Regions from separate parts of the Arthrobacter sp. 05N425 genome, predicted to be linked through region 1. Evidence: riboswitches for the same ligand, from Rfam matches in the RefSeq annotation. Region 1 holds a riboswitch; each other region holds the start of a gene.
What was found. Region 1 has a riboswitch for cyclic di-AMP ahead of AC1DGE_RS14795 (aggregation-promoting factor C-terminal-like domain-containing protein). Riboswitches for the same ligand answer to the same signal wherever they lie in the genome.
Positions count from the first base shown of each region.

Region 2: linked by a shared signal. The riboswitch ahead of AC1DGE_RS12720 (M23 family metallopeptidase) and the one ahead of AC1DGE_RS14795 (aggregation-promoting factor C-terminal-like domain-containing protein) in region 1 are both predicted to bind cyclic di-AMP.
Region 3: linked by a shared signal. The riboswitch ahead of AC1DGE_RS02160 (hypothetical protein) and the one ahead of AC1DGE_RS14795 (aggregation-promoting factor C-terminal-like domain-containing protein) in region 1 are both predicted to bind cyclic di-AMP.

Region 1 is NZ_JBFTMU010000014.1:111,459-119,197, forward strand. Features, by position in the region: gene upp (uracil phosphoribosyltransferase) at 1-247, shown strand, start outside; gene AC1DGE_RS14790 (VOC family protein) at 344-721, shown strand; gene AC1DGE_RS14795 (aggregation-promoting factor C-terminal-like domain-containing protein) at 842-1,564, opposite strand; cyclic di-AMP (ydaO/yuaA leader) riboswitch at 1,563-1,743, opposite strand; gene AC1DGE_RS14800 (glycosyltransferase family 39 protein) at 1,956-3,992, opposite strand; gene AC1DGE_RS14805 (bifunctional glycosyltransferase family 2/GtrA family protein) at 3,993-5,426, opposite strand; gene AC1DGE_RS14810 (HAMP domain-containing sensor histidine kinase) at 5,539-7,083, opposite strand; gene AC1DGE_RS14815 (response regulator transcription factor) at 7,105-7,739, opposite strand, start outside.
Region 2 is NZ_JBFTMU010000009.1:45,833-53,571, forward strand. Features, by position in the region: gene AC1DGE_RS12695 (cold shock domain-containing protein) at 28-411, shown strand; gene AC1DGE_RS12700 (DUF3027 domain-containing protein) at 421-984, shown strand; gene AC1DGE_RS12705 (MFS transporter) at 1,027-2,376, shown strand; gene serC (phosphoserine transaminase) at 2,404-3,534, opposite strand; gene AC1DGE_RS12715 (iron-dependent transcriptional repressor DtxR) at 3,850-4,542, shown strand; cyclic di-AMP (ydaO/yuaA leader) riboswitch at 4,685-4,904, shown strand; gene AC1DGE_RS12720 (M23 family metallopeptidase) at 4,909-5,727, shown strand; cyclic di-AMP (ydaO/yuaA leader) riboswitch at 5,874-6,032, shown strand; gene AC1DGE_RS12725 (NlpC/P60 family protein) at 6,296-7,060, shown strand; gene AC1DGE_RS12730 (HNH endonuclease) at 7,305-7,739, shown strand, end outside.
Region 3 is NZ_JBFTMU010000001.1:469,060-476,798, reverse strand. Features, by position in the region: gene AC1DGE_RS02180 (hypothetical protein) at 1-676, opposite strand, end outside; gene AC1DGE_RS02175 (Ig-like domain-containing protein) at 1,333-4,632, shown strand; gene AC1DGE_RS02170 (DNA alkylation repair protein) at 4,751-5,362, shown strand; gene AC1DGE_RS02165 (hypothetical protein) at 5,365-5,619, opposite strand; cyclic di-AMP (ydaO/yuaA leader) riboswitch at 5,821-5,986, shown strand; gene AC1DGE_RS02160 (hypothetical protein) at 5,991-6,752, shown strand; gene AC1DGE_RS02155 (dihydrofolate reductase family protein) at 6,848-7,405, opposite strand; gene AC1DGE_RS02150 (helix-turn-helix transcriptional regulator) at 7,664-7,739, shown strand, end outside.

The sequences.
Region 1 (7,739 bases):
CCCGATGCTCGCCACCGGCGGCACCCTGCGCGAGGCGATCAAGTTCCTCTTCAAGCGCGGCGCGTCGGACGTCACCTGCATCTGCCTGCTGGCCGCCCCGGAGGGCCTGGCCAAGCTGGAAGAAGAGCTCTCGGACGCCAACGTGACCATCGTGCTGGCCTCCATCGACGAGAAGCTCAACGAAAAGTCGTACATTGTGCCCGGGCTGGGCGACGCCGGAGACCGCCTGTACGGCATCGCGGTCTAGCCGCCGGCATGCACTGCTGCCCTCGCGGGTAGGGCGGTTGAAACGTCCCCGCGGTCAAGGGTTCCGGCGTAAGGCGTCCGGGACTAGCCTGTGCCCATGGACTGGAAACTTGAACTCGTGTTTGTCCCCGTGTCGGATGTGGACCGGGCCAAGGACTTCTATGTGAACAAGGTCGGCTTCAACGCCGACTACGACGAACGGCCCACGCCAGGCATCCGTTTCGTCCAGCTGACCCCGCCGGGTTCCGGGTGCTCGATCGCGATTGGCGAAGGCCTCAACGACGCCCCGCCCGGCACCGCCCCCGGCCTGCAGCTGGTCGTCAGCGACATCCAGGCGGCGCACCAGCAACTCAAGGCCAACGGTGTGGACGTCAGCGACATCGATGTCCAGGACTGGGGGCATTTCGTCTACTTCGCCGATCCCGACGGCAACAAATGGGGGGTGCAGTACATTCCCAACCGTCCGAACGGCTAGCGCGGCGGCGCGGTTCCGTAGCGCGGCCCGTATTCCGCAGGCGGCGCGGCGGCAGGCGCACGTGAGGCCCCGGATCCAAGGATCCGGGGCCTCACTCATGGCATGCAGCCTCGGCCGCGCTTAGTACCAGTTGTTCGCGTAGTGGAAGTTCAGGGCGCCGCACGGTGAACCGTAGCGGTCCTGCACGTACTGCAGTCCCCAGTTGATCTGGGTCCGGTAGTTGGTCCGGTAATCGGCGCCGGCGCTGGCCATCTTTTCGGCGGGCAACGATTGGACCACGCCGTAAGCGCCGCTGCTGGCGTTGGTAGCCGTGGTCTTCCAGTCGGACTCCCTGGTCCACAACTTCATCAGGCATTGCATCTCGCTCGGGGCCCAGCCGTGGGCGGGCAGCTGAGAGGCGGCGTAGGCCTGCGCACCGGCGGGGTCGTCAATGGCGACCGGCTTCGCGGGAGCAGGCGCCTTGGCAGCCGGAGCCGGCGCCTTGGCCGCCGGGGCCTTAGCGGGCTTGATTTTGGAGGCCTGGGCCTCCACGCTCATCGGGGCGGGCGAGGTGGGCGTGTTGCTGCCGACGCGTTCGAAGTCCAGGGTCTGCAGGGACGCGGCCGTGTCTTTCGACGCTTCGGCCGTATGCGCTGCAGTGCCGGAGGCCTGGCCCGCGGCCCCTGCCCCCAGCAGGACGGCGAAAGCGGTGGCTACGACGGCGGCGCGCTTGCCGTTGGTCCGGGCACGGGGCCTGGACGGGCTCGAAGTGTGCTTCGCCGGCTCGGCGCGGTGGCGCGCGCGCTCGGCGTCGGACGTGCGTTTAGCGCCTTCTGGGCGCGTGGGTGCCTTGATTTCAGTCATGTTCGCCTCTCAACGCCTACGGAGTTAGCTGTCGGGTTCGGATGCGAAATCCGGCCGCACGGAATATCGACGTGGCGGCTTAACCCCAAGGGTGCATGGATGCAGAATGCCCGGGAACTCTGGGTTCCCCGTCTCTGCCTGGTCCATGGGAATCCGGGTAGCGGCAGAGTTTGGCGTCAGCCCGGACACGCGGCCAGATCGATGGCCGCACCCTAAAACGGTACCGGACTTTCAATCAGATGTCACATTTAGGTAACGGCGGCCCCCTGCTGCGGAGCGGCGTCTTGCCTTCACGACCGCCGCGTGGGTGCCCGTTTCGACGGTTCCGTGCCCGCTCGACGCCGGTAAGCATCGAGCGCGGCGGAGACGGAGGCAAGCGGGGGAGAGGAGCCTACTTCGCCAGCTTGTACACGGTGGCGTTCCCCACGGTCTGGGCCTGGTAGTTGGCCGCGACCCAGCTGGCGACCTCGGAGTTGCCGCCGCGGCCCCCGCCCAGGCCGCCCATGCCGCCGGAGATGAAGTAGCCGATCTCGCCGCGGTCCACCATCGCTTGGAACTGCTCGAGCGTGGGGTACGGGTCGCCGCCGTTCCAGCCGCCCAGCGCGATCACATTGGTGCCGGTGGCGAGTTCCAGGCTGGCGGCCTGGGTGGCGCCGGAGACAATCCCGGACCATTTGGCGCCGGAGGACTTCAGCAACGCTGTCAGCTCGGCCGACGCCGTATCCGCGCCGGGTCCGCCGGGCCCGCCGGCGGCCGCCCCGCTGGAACCGAGGATCCCGCCGTCCGGCCTGCCCGCCGCCCCGAAGCCGCCGCCCATCGCGGACGCGGTGGGCCCGGAGGTGGGGATTGACCCCGAATGCGCCTGGGCCGCCGTCGCCAGCGTCCAGGCGGTGGTCCCGAGCCCGCCGGCCAGCAGTGAAAGGACCACGACGCCGGCCGCAGCGGCTTTGCGGAGCCGGGCCGGGAGCGCCGCCAGGCTGTCCACCCGGAGCAGCAGCGCCGCGGCGGCCAGCACGCCCAGGACGACGGCGATCACCCGGAGCCCGGGCAGCCATGCCGGGTCGCGGCCCAGGAGCACGGCGGACCAGACCGAGGCAGCCAACACCGTCACGGCCAGGACCATCCGAGCGGGCCAGTGGGTCCGGCCGCGCCACAGTTCCGCCGAGCCGATGCCCACCAGGGCCGCGACGGCGGGGGCCAGTGCCACGGCATAGTACGGATGCACGGTGCCGCTCATGAAGCTGAAGATGCCTGCCGTGATCAGCAGCCAGCCGCCCCAGAGCAGGAGCGCGGCACGGGTGGCGGAGCTCCGGGCCTCGCGCCGGGTGAACCACAAACCTGCCACCAGCAGAACCAGGGCCGCCGGCAATAGCCAGGACACTTCGCCGCCGAAACTGGTCCCGAACATCCGGGTGATCCCGGCCGCGCCGCCGAAGCCCACGTTGCCGTTTCCGCCCGGGCCGCCGGCATTTCCGAAAGCATTTCCACCGGGCATCCCGCCGCCGGACCCGGTGATCCGGCCCAGGCCGTTGTAGCCGAAGGTGAGTTCCAGGAAGCTGTTGGTCTCCGACCCCGCCATGTACGGCCGGGCCGAGGCGGGAGTGAGCTGGAACAGCGCCAGGTAGCTGCCGGCCACGACGGCGATCCCCGCCGCGGCGGCGAGGAGGTGCAGGAGCCGGCGGCCGAGGGTGGTGGGTGCCGCCCACAGGTAGGCTAGGGCCAGTCCGGGCACTATCAGGAAGCCCTGCAGCATCTTGATCAGGAACGCCAGGCCGATTACCGCGCCGGCTGCGGCGAGCCATTTCCAGCCGGCCTTTTCGATGGCGCGGGTGGTGAGGTAGGCGGCCAGCACCAGGCACAGGGTGAGCATGGCGTCGGGGTTGTTGAAGCGGAACATCAGGGCTGCCACTGGGGTCAGCGCCAGGGCGCCGCCGGCCAGTAGGCCCGCCGCGGGACCGGACACGCGCTTGACGGTCAGGTACAGAAGTCCAACGGCGGCCACCCCCATCAGCGCCTGGGGAATGAGCATGCTCAGTGCCGAGAAACCGAAGATCCGCCCGGCGAGGGCCGGGATCCAGAGCGCGGCCGGTGGCTTGTCCACCGTGATGGCGTTGCCCGCGTCGAGGGAACCGAACAGCAGCGCGGTCCAGTCCTTGGTGCCGGCCTGGATCGCTGCGGCGTAGAAGGAGTTGGCGTAGCCGGTGGCTTCCAGGTTCCACAGGTACATCACTGCGGTGAAGACCAGCAGCAGGGCCGCCGAGGGCCGCACCCACCACCGCTGTGGTCCGAACAGCAGGCGTGCCCGGCGGTCCTGCGCGGCGGGCGCTCGAGGAGCTGCCGGGCGGGTCGCCGTCGTCGGGTGTGCGGGCGCCGATGCGGGCGTGCTGCCGGCCGGGCCGCCGGTGGCGGGGTCGAGGGTTGCGGTCATTTACTTGGCCGTTTCTGTGTGGGGGAGGGCTGAGGCGTTGGCGTTGGCGTCGGACGCCGGAGCATAGGGAACGGCGCCGGGGGCCGGAGGAATGGGGGCGCCCCGACGGCGGAAGACCACGTGCCGGAACAGCAGGAATTTGATGGCGGTGGCGGCCAGGTTGGCGGCGGTCACTGTGACCAGTTCCAGCCAGCGGTCAGGGGTTCCGCCGGACGTGCCGTGGACGAAGGCGAGCGCACCGGAGGTCAGGGCCAGCCCGATCCCGAAGACCAGCAGCCCCTCGAAATGGTGGCGGGCCGCCTGGCTGCTGCCTTGGATGCCGAAGGTGAAGCGCCGGTTCGCCGCGGTGTTGGCCACCGCGGTAGTGAGCAAGGCAAGGAAGTTGGCCAGCTGCGGGTCAATGATTCCCCGGCAGAGCACGAAGATCAGCAAGTACGCGAGGGTCGAAGCCACCCCGATGCTGCCGAAGCGCACGAGCTGGCCGAAGAGGCTTCCGCCGGGGCTTTGTTCCTGGGCCCGGGACGAAGCCGGCAGCGGTCCGCGGGCCAGGGCGGACCGGAGTTCGGGAACCGGGATCCGGCCCGAGAGCAGGTCCCGGCTCAGCCGGGCCATGCCGCGCAGGTCCGCGATGGCCGTCTGGACGATGTCCACGCTGGAGTCCGGGTCGTCGGTCCAATCGACCGGGACTTCGTGGACGCGCAGGCCGCACCTCTCGGCGAGTACCAGCAGCTCGGTGTCGAAGAACCAGGCGTTGTCCAGCGTGTGCGGGAGAAGCTGCCGGGCCACGTCCGCCCGGATGGCCTTGAAGCCGCACTGGGCGTCGCTGAAGTGGGCGCCCAGGCACGACTGCAGCAGCAGGTTGTAGCTGCGCGAGATGAATTCCCGTTTGGGTCCGCGGACCACATGCGAGTTGTGGGTCAGCCGGGTCCCGATCGCGAGGTCCGAGTGCCCCGAAATGAGCGGGGCCAGCAGGGGGCCGAGCGCCGCCAGGTCGGTGGACAGGTCCACGTCCATGTACGCCAGGAGCGGCGACGGCGAGGCAAGCCACACCTTGCGCAGCGCATTCCCGCGGCCTTTTTCGGCCATGTGGACGACGTTGATCTCCCGGAGCTCACGGGCGACGCGTTCCGCCGTCTGGAGTGTTCCGTCGGTGCTGGCGTTGTCCGCCACCGTGATCCGAAAGGAATGCGGGAAGCAGCCGACAAGGTAGGCGTGCAGCCGGCGTAGGCACGCTTCGAGGTCACGTTCCTCGTTGAACACCGGAATGGTGATATCCAGGACCGGTGTGGTGGTGCGGGTGTCGATGGCTGAACGCAGCCTCCCGGGGCCGGTGAACGCCGGGGTCAACGGGCCCGGCCCGGGCGGCGCGGCCGGGCCGGGCGGCGTCGCCGTGGAGTGGGGCTGTGGTCCTGGGGCCTGGTCTGTGAACGTCATGGCTCAACTTTCCCGGCGCCCCATATGAGGGCTTTAGGGTCAAGCTGTGCGGGGGCTGTGGAAGTGAGGACCGGCGCCGCCGTGCCGGCGTCCGGACCAGAGCGGCGGCCCGCTACGCCAGCGGAGGCGCCGCGGGCAGCCGGACGGCGAACTCTGTCCGGCCCGGCCGGGACGTGACCTCGACGGTCCCGCCGTGCGCCTCCACAATTGACTGCACAATCGACAAGCCCAGGCCGCTGGTGCCCTCGGAAGCCGCGGCCGCTGTCGCGACCGCCGACGTGCCCTCACGGCTTCGCACCGGACGGGCCGCGGGACCGGCGGCCGGGTTGGTGCGCGCGGCGTCGGCCCGGGCGAACCGGGCGAAGACCCGGCCGAGGAATTCGGGAGCGATGCCGCTGCCGTTGTCCGTCACGGTGACCACGGCGCTGCCGTCAGCCGAACGCGTGACGCCCGTGACCACCTTCGTCCCGGGGGCCGTGTGTTTGCGGGCATTGGACAGGAGGTTGGCGAGGACCTGGTGAAGCTGGGTCGCGTCCCCGCGCACCACCACGGGTTCGTCCGGGAGCTCCAGCTGCCAGAGGCGGTCGGGTGCCATGACTTTCTCGTCGCTCACCGTTTCGACGGCCAGCTGGGTGAGGTCGACGTCGGTGACCTTGAGCGGCTGCCCCTCGTCCAGCCGTGCCAGCAGCAGCAGGTCCTCCACCAGGGTGGTCATCCGCTCGGACTGGCTTTGGACGCGGGCTAGTGACTTCTCGCCGTCGGGCGTGAAATGCTCGGTCATCCGCATCAGCTCCGTGTAGCCGCGGATCGCGGTGAGCGGGGTGCGGAGCTCGTGCGAGGCATCGGCGACAAACTGCCGCACCTTCATCTCGCTCTCCTGCCGCGCCTCGAGGGCGTTGGAGACGTTGTCCAGCATCTGGTTCAGCGCGTAGCCCACGCTGCCCACCTCGGTGCCCGGATGGGCAGCCGACGCCGGGACCCGCACGCCCAGCGCCACCTCGCCGGCGTCCAGCGGCAAACGCGAGACCTTGGTGGCCACCTCGGAGAGCTGTTCCAGCGGCTTCATGGTCCGCCGGATGAGAGCGGTGCCGGCGAGGCCGATCAGCACGAGGCCGCCCGCCGATACCACCCCCAGGGTCCAGACGAGCGAGGCCAGCGTGTTCTGCTTTTCGTCCAGTGGGAGGCCGGTGACGATCACGTCGCCATAGGGTGCGCGCACAGCCGTCAGTCGGTAGTCGCCGGCCGAGAGCGTCCGGTCCACGGGCACGCCGTTCGGGGTCAGGGCCAGGAGGACGGCGTTGTCATCGGAGGACAGGCTCTTTCTGGTGGCGTCCCCGGCCAGGAAGCCTGCGCTGGCCACCGTGCCGGCCAGCAGCCGGGCGTTGAGCGTCCCGATGCCCTGACCCCGGGCTTCGAGCGGGTCAGGGCGCCTTCCCGCATCGTCCGGGGAGGGCCTGCCGAACTCGCTCGACCGGTGGGATGCCTGCTCCAGCTGGGTGTCGAGCTGCCGGGTGAGGAAAGCGTCCATGGAGGCGTAGCTGAAGACTCCCACGGCGCCGCAGATGGCCACGAGCAGCGCCATGGCGACGAGGACCAGCCGGGTACGCAAATGCCACGTGGCCGGGTTGCGCCAGTCGCGCCCGGGTACGGGTGTCACGCCGGAAAGAGCGGGCACGGATCAGTCCGCCGGTTTCAGCACGTAGCCGGCGCCGCGCACCGTGTGGATCATCGGTGCGCGGTTGGCGTCGATCTTCTTGCGGAGGTAGGAAATGTAGAGTTCCACGATGTTCGCCTGGCCGCCGAAATCGTAGTCCCAGACCCGGTCCAGGATCTGGGCCTTGCTGATGACCCGTTTGGGGTTTTCCATGAGGTAGCGCAGCAGCTCGAACTGGGTGGCGGTCAGATGGATATCCTCACCGGCCCGGGTAACGTCCCGGGTGTCGACGTTGAGCACCAGGTCACCCACCACGAGTTCGGCGGTGTCCATGGCGGCCACCCCGGAGCGCTGGACCAGCCGGTGGAGCCGGAGCAGCACCTCTTCCATACTGAAGGGCTTCGTGACGTAGTCATCGCCGCCGGCCGCCAGCCCGGTAATGCGGTCCTGGACGGCGTCTTTGGCCGTGAGGAACAGCGCGGGAACTTCCGGCGCGAACGCGCGGATCCGGCTGAGCAGTTCGACGCCGTCGAACCCGGGGAGCATCACGTCCAGCACGAGCACGTCGGGGCGGAAATCCTTGGCAAGCTTGACCGCTCCGGGGCCATCCGCCGCCACAGCCACGGACCAGCCAGCCATCCGGAGCCCCATGCTCATGA
Region 2 (7,739 bases), on a different contig from region 1:
CCCCGCAGAACGAAGAAGGTTGATTACGTGCCTACCGGCAAGGTCAAGTGGTATGACAAGGAAAAGGGCTTCGGATTCCTCGCAGGCGAAGACGGCCAGGAGGTCTTCCTGCCCAAGTCGGCGCTGCCCGAGGGCGTAACCGAGCTCAAAGCCGGAACCCGGGTGGAATTCGGCGTCGCCGACGGCCGCAAGGGAGCCCAGGCCCTGGGCCTGCGGGTGCTGGACAAGACCCCGTCGATCGCCAAGGCCAAGCGACCCAGCGCCAAGGACCTCGCACCGCTGGTGCAGGATCTCGTCAGCGTGCTGGACAACCTCTCGGGAACGCTGTCCGCGGGCAAGTACCCGGAAGGCAACAAGGCCAAGGCGATCGCCGTCGCGCTTCGTAAGGTCGCCGACGAGCTGGACGCGTAAGGCTCTGCGATGACAACGGAACCTGAACAGAACGCCGCCGCGGCGGCCGGTGCGGCCGCCAAGGCCGCCGGCGCCAAAGCAGGATCCAAGCCGCGCTACGGCGTGCCCGTGTGGCGCGTCGGCAAGCCCGACGCCTTCCTGGCCGCGTCCGTCGATGTGGCCCGTGCCGCCGTGGAAGGCATCGCGCCGGCAGAGCAGATCGGCCGGCACCTGGGCGCGAAGAGCGAAGGCGACCGCCTGGTCACGCACCTCTTCGAGTCCAAGCTGCCCGGCTACGGCGGTTGGCAGTGGTACGCGGTGCTGACCCGCAATTCGCGCTCCAAGACCGTGACGGTGGATGAGCTGGGCCTGCTGCCCTCCGAGGATTCCATCCTGGCCCCGGAGTGGGTTCCGTGGGCCGAACGCGTGCGCCCGGAAGATGCGCAGCAGGACGAGGCCGCCGAAGCTCCCGCCGCCGCGGCTGCGTCGGATGAGACCGCCGACGACGGTGCCGCGGAGGCGCAGGCAGAGCCTGCCGAAGCAGGAACCGACGCTGGAGCGGTCCAGGACGAGTCCGCCGTCGAGGTCGACTAACGGTTTGGGGCCGTTCGGGAGCGTGCAGCGGAAGGTCGGGACATGAGGTCCACCTTCAAATCGCTGCACATCCTGAACTACCGGATCTGGTTCATCGGCGCCCTGATCTCCAATATCGGGACCTGGATGCAGCGCACCGCGCAGGACTGGCTGGTCTTTGACCATCTGAGTGCCCAGGACGCCGGCGCCATGGGCATCACGATGGCCCTGCAGCTGGGACCACAGCTCTTCCTCGCCCCCGTCGCCGGGCTGGTCGCCGACCGCTTCAACCGCAAGCAGCTGCTGGTCCTGACACAGTCCTCCATGGCCGTGTTGAGCGCAGCGCTCGGTGCCCTGGTGCTGTCCGGGGCCGCGCAGCTCTGGCACGTCTACATATTCGCCCTGCTGCTGGGCGTGGTCTCCGCCCTGGACGCCCCGGTGCGCCAGACCTTTGTCTCCGAACTGGTGCGCGACGACTACCTGCCCAACGCCGTTGCCCTCAACAGCGCCTCGTTCAACGTGGCCCGGATGATCGGCCCGGCCGTCGCCGGCCTGCTCACCGTGGCCATCGGGCCCGGCTGGGTCTTCCTGGTCAACACCGTCACGTTCCTGGCGCTGCTCCTGAGCCTGGCCAAAATCCCCGCCGCCTCGCTGCGCCAGCTGCCCCGGGCGCCGGCCGGGAAGGGCCGGATCCGCGAGGGCCTGCGCTACGTGCGTTTCCGGCCGGACATTGTGGTGGTGCTGGTGGCGGTGTTCATCGTGGGAACCCTGGGGCTGAACTTCGTCCTCTTTATCGCTGCCATGGTCGGCACCGAATTCGGCCTCGATGCCGGCGCCTTCGGCCTGATGAACTCGATCATGGCGATCGGTTCAGTCGCCGGAGCGCTGCTCTCGGCCGGGCGGGGCCGGCCGCGCATGCGCGTGATCTTCGGCGCGGCCGGCGCCTTCGGCCTGACCTCCGGCCTCGCCGCGCTGGCGCCGGACTACTTCTGGTTCGGCGTCGCGCTGGTGCCGGTCGGCCTCTTCGCGATCACCATGATGACCAGCGCCAACGGTTACGTCCAGACCACCACGGACCCGGTGATGCGCGGCCGCGTGATGGCCTTGTATATGGCGATCTTCATGGGCGGCACCCCGATCGGCGCACCGCTGGTCGGCTGGGTGGCGAACGTCGCCGGCGCGCGCTGGTCCATGGGGGTGGCGGCGGCCTCCGGGCTGATCGCGGCACTGATCGGCATACTCTGGATTGTCCGGGCCAAGCAGCTGCGGATCGCCTTCAACCGGCGTGCGCGGGGCCTGCGGTATTTCCGGGTCGTCCCCGGCAGCTCTGTGACCGGCGGCTCGGCGACCGGCGGCTCGGCGACCGGCGGCGCCGCCCGGGAGGAAGACCCGGACGACGCCGTCGACCGCTGACGCGTCCCGGAAGGGACGCCGCGGTGGCTACTTCTTGAGCTCGCCGACGACGAAGTCGATGCACTCGAGCAGTGCGGAGACGTCGTCGGGTTCGATCGCCACGAAGGTGGCGATGCGCAGCTGGTTCCGTCCCAGCTTGCGGTACGGCTCGGTATCCACGATCCCGTTGGCGCGCAGGACCTTGGCGATGGCGGAGGCGTCGATCGAGTCGTCGAAGTCGATGGTGGCAATCACGTTGGACCGGTCCTCGGCCCTGGCTACGAACGGCGTGGCGTAGGCGGAGGCCTCGGCCCAGCGGTAGATGCGTCCGGCCGAGTCGGCGGTGCGGGCGGCGGCGAAGTCGAGGCCGCCGTTGGCGTTGAGCCACTGCACCTGCGCGTCCAGGGTCACGAGGGTGGCCAGCGCCGGAGTGTTGTAGGTCTGGTTCAGCCGCGAGTTGTCGATCGCGGTCTGGAGGTCCAGGAAGTCCGGGATCCAGCGGCCGCCGGCCTTGATCCGGGCCGCGCGCTCCAAAGCCGCCGGGGAGAACAGTCCAAGCCAGAGGCCGCCGTCGGAGGCGAAGTTCTTCTGCGGGGCAAAGTAGTAGACGTCGGCCTCGGCGACGTCCACGTCCAGGCCGCCGGCCGCGGAGGTGGCATCCACCAGCACGAGGGAGCCTGCATCGGCGCCGGCCACGCGCTTGACCGGCGCGGCGACACCGGTGGAGGTCTCATTCTGCGGCCACGCGTAGGCATCGACGCCGGCCTCGGCCCGCGCCTCGGGTCGGGTGCCGGGCTCGGATTTGATGATCGAGGACTCGGCCAGGAACGGTGCCTTGTTGGTGGCCGCGGCAAACTTCGAGCCGAATTCGCCGAAAGATAGGTGCTGCGCCTTGTTTTCCACGAGGCCGAAGCTGGCAATGTCCCAGAACGCCGTGGACCCGCCGACGCCGAGGATGACCTCGTAGCCCTCCGGGGCGCGGAAGAAGTCGCTCAGTCCGCTCCGGACCGATCCCACGAGGTTCTTGACCGGGGCCTGGCGGTGCGAGGTCCCCAGCAGCGTCGCCGCCGCCGCAGACAGGGCCTCCATCTGCTCCGGCCGGACCTTCGACGGGCCGGCGCCAAACCGGCCGTCCTTGGGCAGGAGGTTCGCGGGGATGGTGATGCTGGTGTCGCTCACAGGGGCTCCAATTTTCGGCTGGGTGTGTGGCGTGGCTTGGACGGGCTCTGCCGGGCGTGACCGGGACCCGCTATTTATTCTGCCCGACGGCCCCACGCGGGTGGGAATAAAGCCCGTCATAGTCCGGTCATTGAGACGGCGACCCGGCGCCGGGCGGGGCGTAGTCCACAGGTCCGCGCGGCAGCCCACAGATTATCCGGACTAATTCAAAATAGGCTAGGCTGTGCGGTGACGTACGGCGGATCTCGCCAGGGCGCAACCCGCACGCTGTACGGTGGGAATGACGCAAGGACGGCGCTCGAGGAGCTGAGCTGAATGACGGATCTGATCGATACCACCGAGATGTATCTCCGGACCATCCTGGAACTTGAAGAAGAGAACATCATCGCCCTCCGCGCCCGCATCGCCGAGCGGCTTCGTCACTCCGGCCCCACCGTTTCCCAGACCGTCGGCCGCATGGAGCGCGACGGCCTCGTGGTTGTCTCCGGCGACCGGCACCTTGAACTGACCGAAACGGGCCGGAAGCGCGCCATCGAGGTCATGCGCAAGCACCGCCTGGCCGAACGGCTACTTGCCGACGTGATCGGGCTCGACTGGGCCTACGTCCATGAGGAAGCGTGCCGCTGGGAGCACGTGATGAGCGAACGGGTCGAGCGCCGCATTTTCGAAATGCTGGACCACCCGACCGTGTCCCCCTACGGGAACCCGATTCCCGGACTCGCCGAACTGGGCGGGCTTCCGACGCCGGACCGCGGCGCCGTGGTCAACCTGCTTGACGCCATGGCCGGCTACGGCGCCGACTCGCGGATCACCGTGAGCCGGCTGGCCGAGCCGATCCAGGTCGAGCCGGAGCTGCTGGTCCAGCTGGACGAGGGCGGAATCCGTCCGGGCGCCAGGGTGTCGCTGGAGCGGGTGGGGGAGTACATCTCGGTCCGGGTCCCCGACATTGAAGGCGCCCTCGAGCTGCCTCCCGAGGTCGCCGCCCATGTGTTCGTCACGCTCGGGTAACCTGGCGTCAAAATCCTTCCGCCGGACAGCCGGTAAGTTGTGCACAGGCGAGATAACGGAATTATTACCGCCTGCCTTAATCCCCTATAGTTGATGACTAGCACTGATACTAAAGCGTTATCTGATCCGGAGCCGAGCTCTGCCAGCGGATCAGCCGGCGATTCACCTTCTGGCAGAGGCGGGGGAACCACAACCGGCTGTTGATTCAACAGCCTTGGGGTGAAGTCCGCTAGCGGCAAGCAATTCAAACTGGGACCTCCGTGGATGCCCCTGCGTCTGGATGCTTGCACCGGCGGACCGGGTCTTTGATCTCTCTGACCCGAATCCGACAGCTAACTTCGCAGGCTATCCAGAGAGGAACCGTTCTTGACCACCCAGACCGTCAGGGGCCGCCGTCGTGCGACCGGTCCCGCTCCGGAGCCACGCCCGGCCGCCGTCGTCCTCGACGAGCGCCCGCGTGACGCGCACCGCGAAGCGCGCCGCGGCCGGCGCAGCGCGTTCCGTCAGGTAACAGACTTCGCCGCTGTCAGCGGCGTGGGGCAGAAGGCAGGCATTGCCCTGGCCGCCACGGGTTTGGTCCTCACCGTTACAGTTCCGGCCACCGGCCCCGTGATGGCCACCGATGCGGCCAGGTCCGGTTCGGTTTCCGCGGCGGCCCAGCCCGAGGTCAAGGCCCCGGCCGCCGAAATCAACTTCAACCGCACGGCCGTCACCACCAAGGGTGACCCGGACAGCAAGCTCAAGCAGTTGCTGAGCGCGCAGTCCGTCGGCAGCATCACCCGGGCAGCCTCCGCGGGCAGCCTCGGGGCGCCGCTGGATTCCATGGTCACGGCCTCGCCGTTCGGCTACCGGGTCAGTCCCATCACGGGAGCCGTCGGGGAATTCCACCGGGGCCAGGACTACGCGGCCCAGTGCGGCACTCCTGTACATGCCGCCGCGAGCGGCACCGTAACCTTTTCCGGCTGGCACCCCTACGGGGGCGGCAACCGGGTCGTGATCGACCATGGCAACGGCCTGGAGACCACGTACAACCACTTGTCGTCGTCCGACGTCCACGTGGGCCAGCAGGTCTCACGTGGCGATGTGGTGGCGATGAGCGGGACCACCGGCGCCTCCACCGGCTGCCACCTCCACTTCGAGGTGATGGTCAACGGGGAAGTTGTTGACCCGCTCGGCTGGCTTTAGCCAAGCCGAGGGACCACTCGCATTTCTGTGACACGCCGTGATCTGAATGTGACATTGAGTCCCAACTGCTGTACCGTATGAAGCACGCCAACTTCTCCGAAGTTGGCGCTCTTGAGTGGATTGCCTAACTCTGCCACCGCTCAAGGTCCGTTCGCATGACATCGTCTGGCAGGGGCGGGGGAACCAATTTTGGTCTTCGCAAGAAGACCTTGGGGTTAAGTCGCAAAGCTTCCCAGGAAGCAGCGCGGCCGGGTGACTCCCATCCGAATCCGACAGCTCACCTCGTAGGCATTGGGAGAGGCTACTTTCGTGTCTTCACGCCACAATGCTGCGCGTTCTCGCGCTGGCGAGGCTCAGTTGAGCCCGCTGAATTCCATGCTCCGTGCCGCCCTTGCCGGCGCCCGGACTGGATCACACAACGCAGTTCCCGCTTTTGGCGCGTCTTCGCAGTACACCCTTCGCTAAGAAACCCGTTTCGGGGCGATCCGGCGTACCCCCAAGATGCCGGAGCGTCCTCAGTCCCGCCTGCAAGCAGCGCGGACCCAAGGATCACGAAAGAGAGAACTGAATGACTACTCGTGCAACCATTGCACGCCACCGCGCGGAGGTCACCAAGACCAACTCGCTGGCTGTCATTGCTAAGGCCGTCGGCGACAACGCCGGTGGTATGGGTCGCCAGGCCGCGGTTATCGCCGCAGCCTCCGGCCTGGTCCTGACCAGTGGTATCGCAGCCAACGCTGCCGAGACCAACGTTCAGCGTGAATCGACTTCCGCTTCGGCCATGGAAGTACAGTCCAACGCACCGGCCACGATCTCCGCGGCCTCCAGCATCGCGATCTCCTACGAGAAGCCTGCTGTCACCACCGCGCCGGCTCCGGTTGTCGAGGCGGTCAAGCCCGTCGTCAACGTCCAGGAAGCGGACACCGCCGTCACCGGTACCGGAACTGGTACCGGCACCGCGGTTACCGCATCGCTGGCCACCAAGGCTCCGGCCGCCGTCAGCGGCATGGGCGCTTCGATCGCCGCTGCTGCCTACGCACAGATCGGTGTCTCCCAGGACTGCACCATGCTGGCCACCAACGCGCTGGCCGCAGTCGGCGTCCACTACCACGGCTGGCCGGCGGGTTACCTGTCCCTGGGCCGCACCGTGAGCGCCGCCGAGGCCCAGCCGGGCGACCTCGCCTACTACCAGAACGGCGGCATGGGCATGGCCCACATCGCCGTTTACGTCGGCAACGGCATGGCCGTCCATGGCGGTTGGAACGGCGGCACCACCGCGCTGTACAGCGTCAACGTGGGCTCCGGCCCGGTCTTCATCCGCGTCGGCGGCTAGGACTTAGGCGCGTCTAACGCCTGAAGCTTTGTGAAGGACCCCTGCCCTCGCGGCAGGGGTCCTTTGCAGTTTGCGGCTCGTTCGCGCCCGACCGCCGAGGCGCGGCCAGGAAGCCCGGGGAAAGAAAAATTCGGCAATCCGGGCGTTCGGTGTTTACTCTTGTGGTGTCGATCCATAGCCCGACCATGCACAGGGCAGCCGGCCCTCGTGCCCCTGGCGGGTGCGGCCGTGAAGAGGTATGCGGATGCGCACTCTCGTTCTGAATGCTGGATATGAACCGCTGGCGGTAGTCACCTTCCGCCGGGCGCTGGTGCTTGTACTGACCGGGAAGGCCAGCGTGGTGGCCGAGGGGGATGACCCCGTGGTGGGCCCGCAGGATATCCTCGGCCGACCGACGGTGATCCTGCTTAACCGGTACATCAGGCCGCGCTACAACACCCTGACGGCCGTGAGCCGCAGGGGAGTGCTCCGCAGGGACAACCACCGTTGCGCCTACTGCGGCAAGGCTGCCCACACCATCGACCATGTCCACCCCAAGTCGCGGGGCGGGGCGGATTCCTGGGAGAACCTGGTGGCGGCCTGCCTGCGCTGCAACAACGCCAAGGGAGACCACACGCCCGCCGAAATGGGCTGGAAACTGGGCTTCGTTCCCGGGCCGCCGAAGGGCACGATCTGGCAG
Region 3 (7,739 bases), on a different contig from region 1:
GCTGTGGGGTAGCGGGCGGACCAGACGGCGGTGCGGCTGACGGTGCCGTGCCGGAGTCGGTCTGCCCGACCAGTTTTTGGGCCAGCCGGACCAGCGGCTCGAGGGCGGTCCTGAGTTCCGCGTCGGACCTGGCGGTGGGTGCCTGCCGGCTCAGCCCGATCGTCAGGGTTCCCTTGAGTACCTGCAGTGCAACGGTGGCGCCGCCCGGGGGAGTGCCGGCGGTTGCCGGTGTCCTCAAAACCGTGGCGTAGGCCTTCTCGCCCACGGCCGGCGTCCTAAGCAGCCTGACCGTGGACGTTGGATCATTCCCCACCGTCTGCCGGAACGTTGAACACCTTTGGGCCAGGTCGTCGGTGTAGGCGAAATCCGCAGCGAGCACGTCGCTGCGCGGTGCGCTTCGGGCAAAGACAAACGCCAGGGCCTCGCGTGACCACACGCCGGTCAGCGTCAGGACGCCCGCGGCGAAGTGCATTGCCAGGTCCGCTCCGCTGGTCGGCGAACTGTGCGGCCGGAACACGCTGCACTCGCCGGGCTCGACGGACGGCTTATCGGCGGGCTCCGGTCGTCCCTGCAGGCGGGTGCGCAGGTCCGAGCTTCTGGAGACCCGCCCGGTGCCTTCCTGGCCGCTGTTGATCGCCCTGTCCACGAGGACCATCAGTTCCTCATCGGAAAGCACCTTCTCCGCCGTCGCCGACGGGAGAGTCCCGGTTGCGGGAGACGATCCGCTGCCCGCGGGCGGTGAGGGTGAGCCCGGCGTGCAGCCGGTCACCGCCAGAACAGCGGCAGCGCAGGCCAGGAGCCAGCGCTGGGTCCGCGAGCGGGGACCGCTGGTGTTCCGTGTTGTTGCAGCACCTGGACACACGACTGGACTCCCTGCCGTCGAAAGATGTGCTGAGCCCATGATCCGGCGCAGGGGCCGGGGGCACCAGAGGATTTATGCCCCCGGGCCGCGCCGGAGGTTACTCAATGCCGGGGACCAAGTCCGGCGGATGACCGGAAGCAAGTAGGCGACCAAGTGTCCCTAACAACCAACCAAGTAGGACCGGCCGGAAAGCAAGAAGCCCCTTCCAGAAGACGGGTAGGCGCCACTCGCGCGCTGCTCTTTCGGCGCTTCTAGGCTCCGGAGTACTGGGTGGAGTTAGTCAATTGAATGTTCAGAAACGGGTCTCAGCCATGCGTGAACAAGCGGCACTTCGTGCTTTGTCCGGACATTTTCCTGGTCGCTGTGGGGGCGCGGCCGGGGCATCCCATTTCAAGCGGAAGCGGGCTGCCGGATGGTCCCAGGCTCCCTCCCGGCGACGGTCGCGGACCCGACGCGCGTGGGCGCTCATCGTGGCATCATCGCTCGCCCTGGCCGGGCTATCCGTCAGCGGTCCGGCCTCTGCCGACGTCGGCACGATCGCGCACGATTTGTTACGGACAGGGTGGGACAGCAACGAGACTGCGCTTTCGCCGACGTCGGTCGCGTCATCAAATTTCGGCAAGCTTTTTTCCACCGCCGTGGACGGCCAGGTGTACGCCCAGCCGCTCGTGGTGGGCGGCACCGTCATAGCCGCGACGGAGAACAACAACGTCTACGGCCTGGACGGCGGCACCGGAGCGGTGAAGTGGCAGCGCAACCTCGGTCCGGCCTGGCCGGCAGCGACCGTAAGCTGCGGTGACCTCACCCCCAACATCGGAGTCACGTCCACTCCGGTCTTCGACGCCGCGACCAACAGCGTCTTCCTGATGGCGAAGACGAACGACGGAGCGACGCCGCAGCTCCCGCACTGGTACATGCATTCGCTGGACAGGGTCACGGGGGCCGAGAGGCCAGGGTTCCCGGTGCTCATCAACGGCGCGCCCACTAACGACCCGACACGGCCGTTCAACGCGATGACTGCGATGCAGCGGCCCGGGCTTCTCCTGCTGGATGGCGTGGTCTACGCCGGTTTCGCCAGCCACTGCGACTGGGCACCGTTTGTCGGCTACGTCGTCGGGGTGTCGACCGCAGGCCGGCAGACCACGATGTGGGCCACCGAGTCCGGCAACAGCAGTGCGGAGGGCGGAATCTGGCAATCCGGCGGCGGCCTGGTCTCCGACGGCACCGGCCAGATCCTGTTTTCCACCGGGAACGGGATTTCCCCTAAGCCGGGACCGGGCAAGACCCCTCCGGCGACCCTCGCAGAGTCAGTCGTTCGGGTCAGCGTCGGAGCCGACGGAAACCTCAAGGCCACGGACTTCTTCAGCCCGGCCAACAACGCCAAGTTGGATCAGAACGATGCCGACCTGGGTTCCGGTGCCCCGATCGCCATCCCCACCGGCTACGGCACCACGGCCCACCCTCGCCTGATGGTCCAGGTCGGCAAGGACGGCCGGGTCTACCTGCTGGACCGGGACAACCTGGGCGGTATGGGGCAGGGGAGCGGCGGAACGGACGCCGTCCTCGACGGCGCCGGGCCGTACAGTGGCGTCTGGGGCAGGCCCGCGTTCCTCGGGACCACAAACGGCGGGTACATCTACACCGTGGAGAACAAGGGCTACCTGCGTGCGCACAAGCTGTTGGCCAGCAGCACCGGCGGCATCCAGCTGGCCTCCGTCGGTACGTCCATTGGTACCTTCGGGTACACCTCCGGGGCGCCCACGGTGACCTCCAACGGTACAAACGCCTCCACCGCCCTGGTCTGGGCCGTGTACGTAACGGGACCCACCGGTACCGGCGCGGAACTCCGTGCCTACCGCGCAATGCCGGACAGCACCGGTAAGCTTCAGCAGGTTTTCGCGGCCCCGCTGGGCACCGCCGCCAAGTTTTCCACGGTTGCCACTGACAACGGGCGCGTCTACGTGGGAACCCGGGACGGGCACGTGATCGGCTTCGGTGCCCCGACGACCTCAGCGGTTGGGGCGACAAACACGGACCTGGGAACCGCCGCGGTAGGCACCACCGTGAAAGGGAACCTGATCATCACCGCCAGCAGGGCTGTTACGGTCAGTTCCGTCGCAGCACCTGCGCCGTTCGGGATCGAGGCCCTCACACTGCCCCGGACGCTTGCCAAAGGCGGAACCATGACGGTCCCGGCCACCTTCTCGCCGACCGTAGCCGGACAGGTCGACGGGACGTTGACCGTCAAAACCTCCGACGGCGAGACGGACCTTCTGGGGGTTCACGGCGTCGGCACCAAGGACGGCCTGGGGGCAACGCCGCCCACCCTGGTATTCACCGACGTGCCGACCCAGACCAGCAGTCGCCAGACCGTAAACGTGGTCAACACCGGCACGAGCGTCGCCACGATCACCGGCGTCACCTTGCCGGGCAACGCCCAGCTTGCGGTCGACCCGGCCACGCTGCCGGCCGTGGGACAGAAGATTCAACCCCTTACTTCCGTTCCGGTGTCCGTCACCTTCAGTCCGACGACGGCAACCCCGGTGGCTGATCAGCTCCTCATCACGAGCGACCGAGGATCACTCACGGTACCGGTGACGGCGACCGCCGTGTCGGGCGTAGCGCATCTGCAGCTGCCGGCATCCCTGGACTTTGGTGATGTGCCTGCCGGCGCTGCGGCCACCCGGGATTTCACCATTACTAACACTGGCAACATCCCCCTGACGATCACCAAGGCCAAGGCGCCGGAGGGTGTATTCTCCACCACCGTTCCAATCTCGGAAGGCCTGGTGATCCCGCCTGGAGAGTCCGCACATCAGAGCGTGACGTTCAAGCCGACGGTGGTCGGTCAGGCCGGAACCGCCGACACCTACTATCTGCTGACCGCGGACGACGGCCAAGGAGCACAGAAAGTAATGCTCACCGGAATGGGCGTCGACGATCCCATCGGCCTGAAGGCGTACCAGACCAATGCCGGTGACCCGCGGTCTGTCCTCGGCAGGTCGCTGACCTTGGAGTACCCGGTGGGGGCAGGGAAATGCCAGGACTACACCAAGGGCGTGATCTGCTGGTCCCCGTCCACCGGGGCCCATTGGGTCGCAGGCGCGATCTATGCCCGCTACAAGGCCGCGGGCGGCGCTGCCGGCGTCCTGGGGTTCCCCACCACCGACCAGCTGACAACCCCGGACACGATCGGGCGGTATGAACACTTCGCCGGCTCCGGCGGGGCATCCATTTACTGGACGCCAAGCACCGGGGCGCACCTCATCACGGGCGCGGTCCGTGCCAAGTGGTCGGCCCTGGGCAGGGAACGGGGGCTGCTGGGCTATCCGACGTCGGACGAGGCGCGCACCCCTGATGGCGTGGGACGTTACAGCCACTTCACAGGTTCGGGCGGTTCATCGATCTACTGGACGCCAAGCACCGGGGCGCACTTCATCACGGGCGCGGTCCGTGCCAAGTGGTCGGCCCTGGGCAGGGAACGGGGGCTGCTGGGCTATCCGACGTCAGACGAGACGCGCACCCCTGATGGCGTGGGACGTTACAGCCACTTCACAGGCTCGGGCGGTGCATCGATCTACTGGTCGGCGAAGACCGGGTCGCACTATGTCCTCGGTGCGATCCGTGCCAAGTGGACGGCCCTCGGCAGGGAAAGGGGACGTCTGGGATATCCGACCCGGGACGAGTACGCAGTGTCCGTGGGCCGGGCGTCGGACTTCCAGCACGGGCGGTTGACCTGGAATAGCTCAACCAGACTGGTGACCGGCTAGCGCGTGCGGGCCCCCCGGGCCCCAGCGGTCCGCGTAGGACACTGCGCTCGCCGACGGTTTCCCGCGGGAGGACGCAGCTGCTTAGGCCTAGCCGGCCCCCGCACGACAGAATGGATCCATGAGCGAGGCCGGTGACTTCATTGACGCGGCGCTGCTGCGTGAGAGCTCGTGGCAGCGGGCCGAGGAAGCGCAGGCGCGATACGGCCCGGGCCTGGGGAGCTATGGCTCCTCGGTTGGCGCCGTCCGCGGCACTGTCCGCGACGCGCTGCGCCGGTACCGGTCACTCGGCCGCGACGATGTCACCGCCCTCAGCTCGGAGTTGTGGGAGGTGCCCGTCTTCGAACGCCGCCTTGCCGCCGTCGTCCTGCTGCAGTCCAGCCTGGCCCTGCTGGACAATTCGGACCTGACCCGGATCGAGGGTTTCCTGCGGACTGCGCGCCTGCGCGAGCTGGCCGATCCGCTGGCGACCGATGTCGTCGGGCCGCTGATTGCGGGACTGGACGGCCAAAACCGTTCCCGCGCGGAAACCGTGCTGGGCCGCTGGCTGCAGGACCCGGACGATTGGCTGCGGCGGGCGGCCCTGATGGCGCCGCTCCGCGAGCTACGGGCCGGTGGAGGGGATTGGGACCGTTACCGGCGCCAGGCCGCACTGGCGGAGTCGGGCACCCCGGACGACGCCGGTCTGGTGAGGGAGGCGATCGCTGCCGTCACCTCCGGGACGGCGAAGTAGCGCTACGTGCCGGGCCGGCGCTCCACGACGGCATACGCCTTTCCGTCGAGGAACTGCCAGTCGGTCACCACCATAAAACCGAGCGCGTCCACACGGTCATTCAGGACGTGGATATCGAAGCCGCCGTCGCGCGGTTCCGCGTCCCACGTGGCTACGTGGATTTCCTTTCCCTCGAGAACCAGCAGCTCTGTGTTGACGTCGAAATCCTCCTGCGGCTGATCGCTGAGCTGGCAAATTGCGACACAGTGGCTGTTCATAACGGGGCCTCCACTCGGGGAATGCTGGGTGCCCTCATCCTATGGCTGGCAGCTAGCAGCGTCCTAGGCTTTCTTCCGCGCCAGGACACGGCTCCGTTATCTGAATGTGACATTCCCGCCCGGGCCCGTTACCGTAGATGGGTGCCTGTTTGTTTCCGATACGGGCGCTCCCGAGCCGATTGCCTAACTCTGCCGCGGCCTGGGATCCGAATGCAACCTTTCTGGCAGAGACGGGGAAACCACTTTTGACCTGCAGTTTTAGCAGGTCTTGGGGTGAAGCCGCACAGCGCCCGCATTGACGGGCCCGCGGCCGGGTGCCTCCCATCCGAATCCGACAGCTCACCTCGCAGGCATTGGGAGAGGCTACAAACATGACTTCAAGCATTACTTCTGCGCGCCATCGTTCCGACGCATCCGCCGGACGGGCCTCAGCATTCTCGGGCAAATCAGGCACCATCGGTCGTCAGGCCGCAGTAATCTTCGCAGCCTCCGGCCTCGTCCTCACGAGCGGAATGGCAGCCAATGCAGCCGTTGCCCCGGCCGAAAACAAGACCGCCCCCGCTTCGTCGGTTGACGTCGGCAGCAAGGTCTCCGCGCCGGTTACCGCTGATTCCGCAGTTCAGATCAGCTTCGCCCGCCCGGCAGTCGCTACCACGCCGGCGCCCGTGATCGAGCAGCCTAAGCCCGTCACCGCCCCTGCGGTTGCCGCCGCTCCGGCTGTCGCGCCTGCCCCTGCTCCGGTGCTCGCGCCGGCAGCGCCGCAGGTCAGCGTTCAGGCGAAGGCGGCCGTGGCACCTGCCTCGGCAGCCGGCGGAGCCAACGCCGCGATGCTTTCGGCCGCCTACAGCCAGATCGGCATCACCCAGGACTGCACCGCCATGGTGGAGAAGGCCCTCGGTGCGGCCGGTATCCACGTGGGCGACCTCGGTCCCCAGCAGTTCATGGGCTACGGCAAGGTTGTGGGTGCCCCGCAGCCCGGCGACATGATCGTCCAGTCCGGCCACGTCGCCATCTACGCCGGTGACGGCATGGCCATCAGCGGTGGCATGAACGGCAGCAACCAGACGATCAAGCACCCGCTGTCCTGGCTGACCGCCACGGGTGGCGTGACCTTCGTCCGCGCCAGCGCATAGCAAAAAGCTTAAGAACCTCTTTCCAGGGCCGGTGGTCGGCTGCTAAACGGCAGCTGGCCACCGGCTTTTGCGCACGTTTACGCCGGCCGGTGAGCTCAGCCGGCGTACCGCAGCAGGACGACGCCGTTGCCAAACGCGCGGGTGCCGGCGAGCGTGAGCGCGGTCCTGTCGTCTGCTGACTTGAACAAGGGATTCCCCCGCCCGATCAGCACCGGGTGGACATAAATCCAGTACTCGTCAATGAGCCCGAGCCGGCGGAAGGTATCGGCGAGGTCAGCCCCGCCCAGTGCCAAGTCGCCGCCGGGCTGCGCCTTCAGTGCCAGCACGTCATCGGCGACGACGTCGCGCACCACCGTGGTGTTCCAGTCGGCCCGTTCCAGCGTCCTGGAGTAGACAATCTTCGGCATGTCCCGCCAAATTTTGGCGAACTCGACCATAGCCGGTGTACTGGACGGATCCTGGTCCGCCGTCGGCCAGAAGTCGGCCATCAGTTCGTAGGTCACGCGGCCGTCCAGGAAGGCGCCCATAGAGGCCAGTTGCTCGTTGAAGTGGCTGTGGAGCTCCTCGTCCACCATGTGCCAGTCAATCTCTCCGTTCGGCCCCTCGAAAAAACCGTCGAGGGAGACCTGGAGGGCCAGAATGATCTTTCGCATGGGCCAGAGCCTACGCCCGGACGAAGCGATGCGGGAAGGCGGCGCTCGTCCCCGGTGGACGGCAACATCCTGCCGTTTTGGGCTCCAAGCTCGTGCCGTAGGCTCGCGACAAACCAATTTCGGCAGTATGTTGCCGAATGGGCAATATTCGGGCACTATTAGGAGAGCCCTGCTGAGGGATCGGCAAAATGATGCCGATATGGCGAAGCCGGGACATCAGACCGCGGCATGGTGTGCGCGCAGCGAAGGGGAGTGCCAGTGAGCGACGTGGCGGCGATTGCCGAGGGGATCCGCCGGACCCGCAAGGAGGCCGGGCTGACCCAGGAGGACCTGG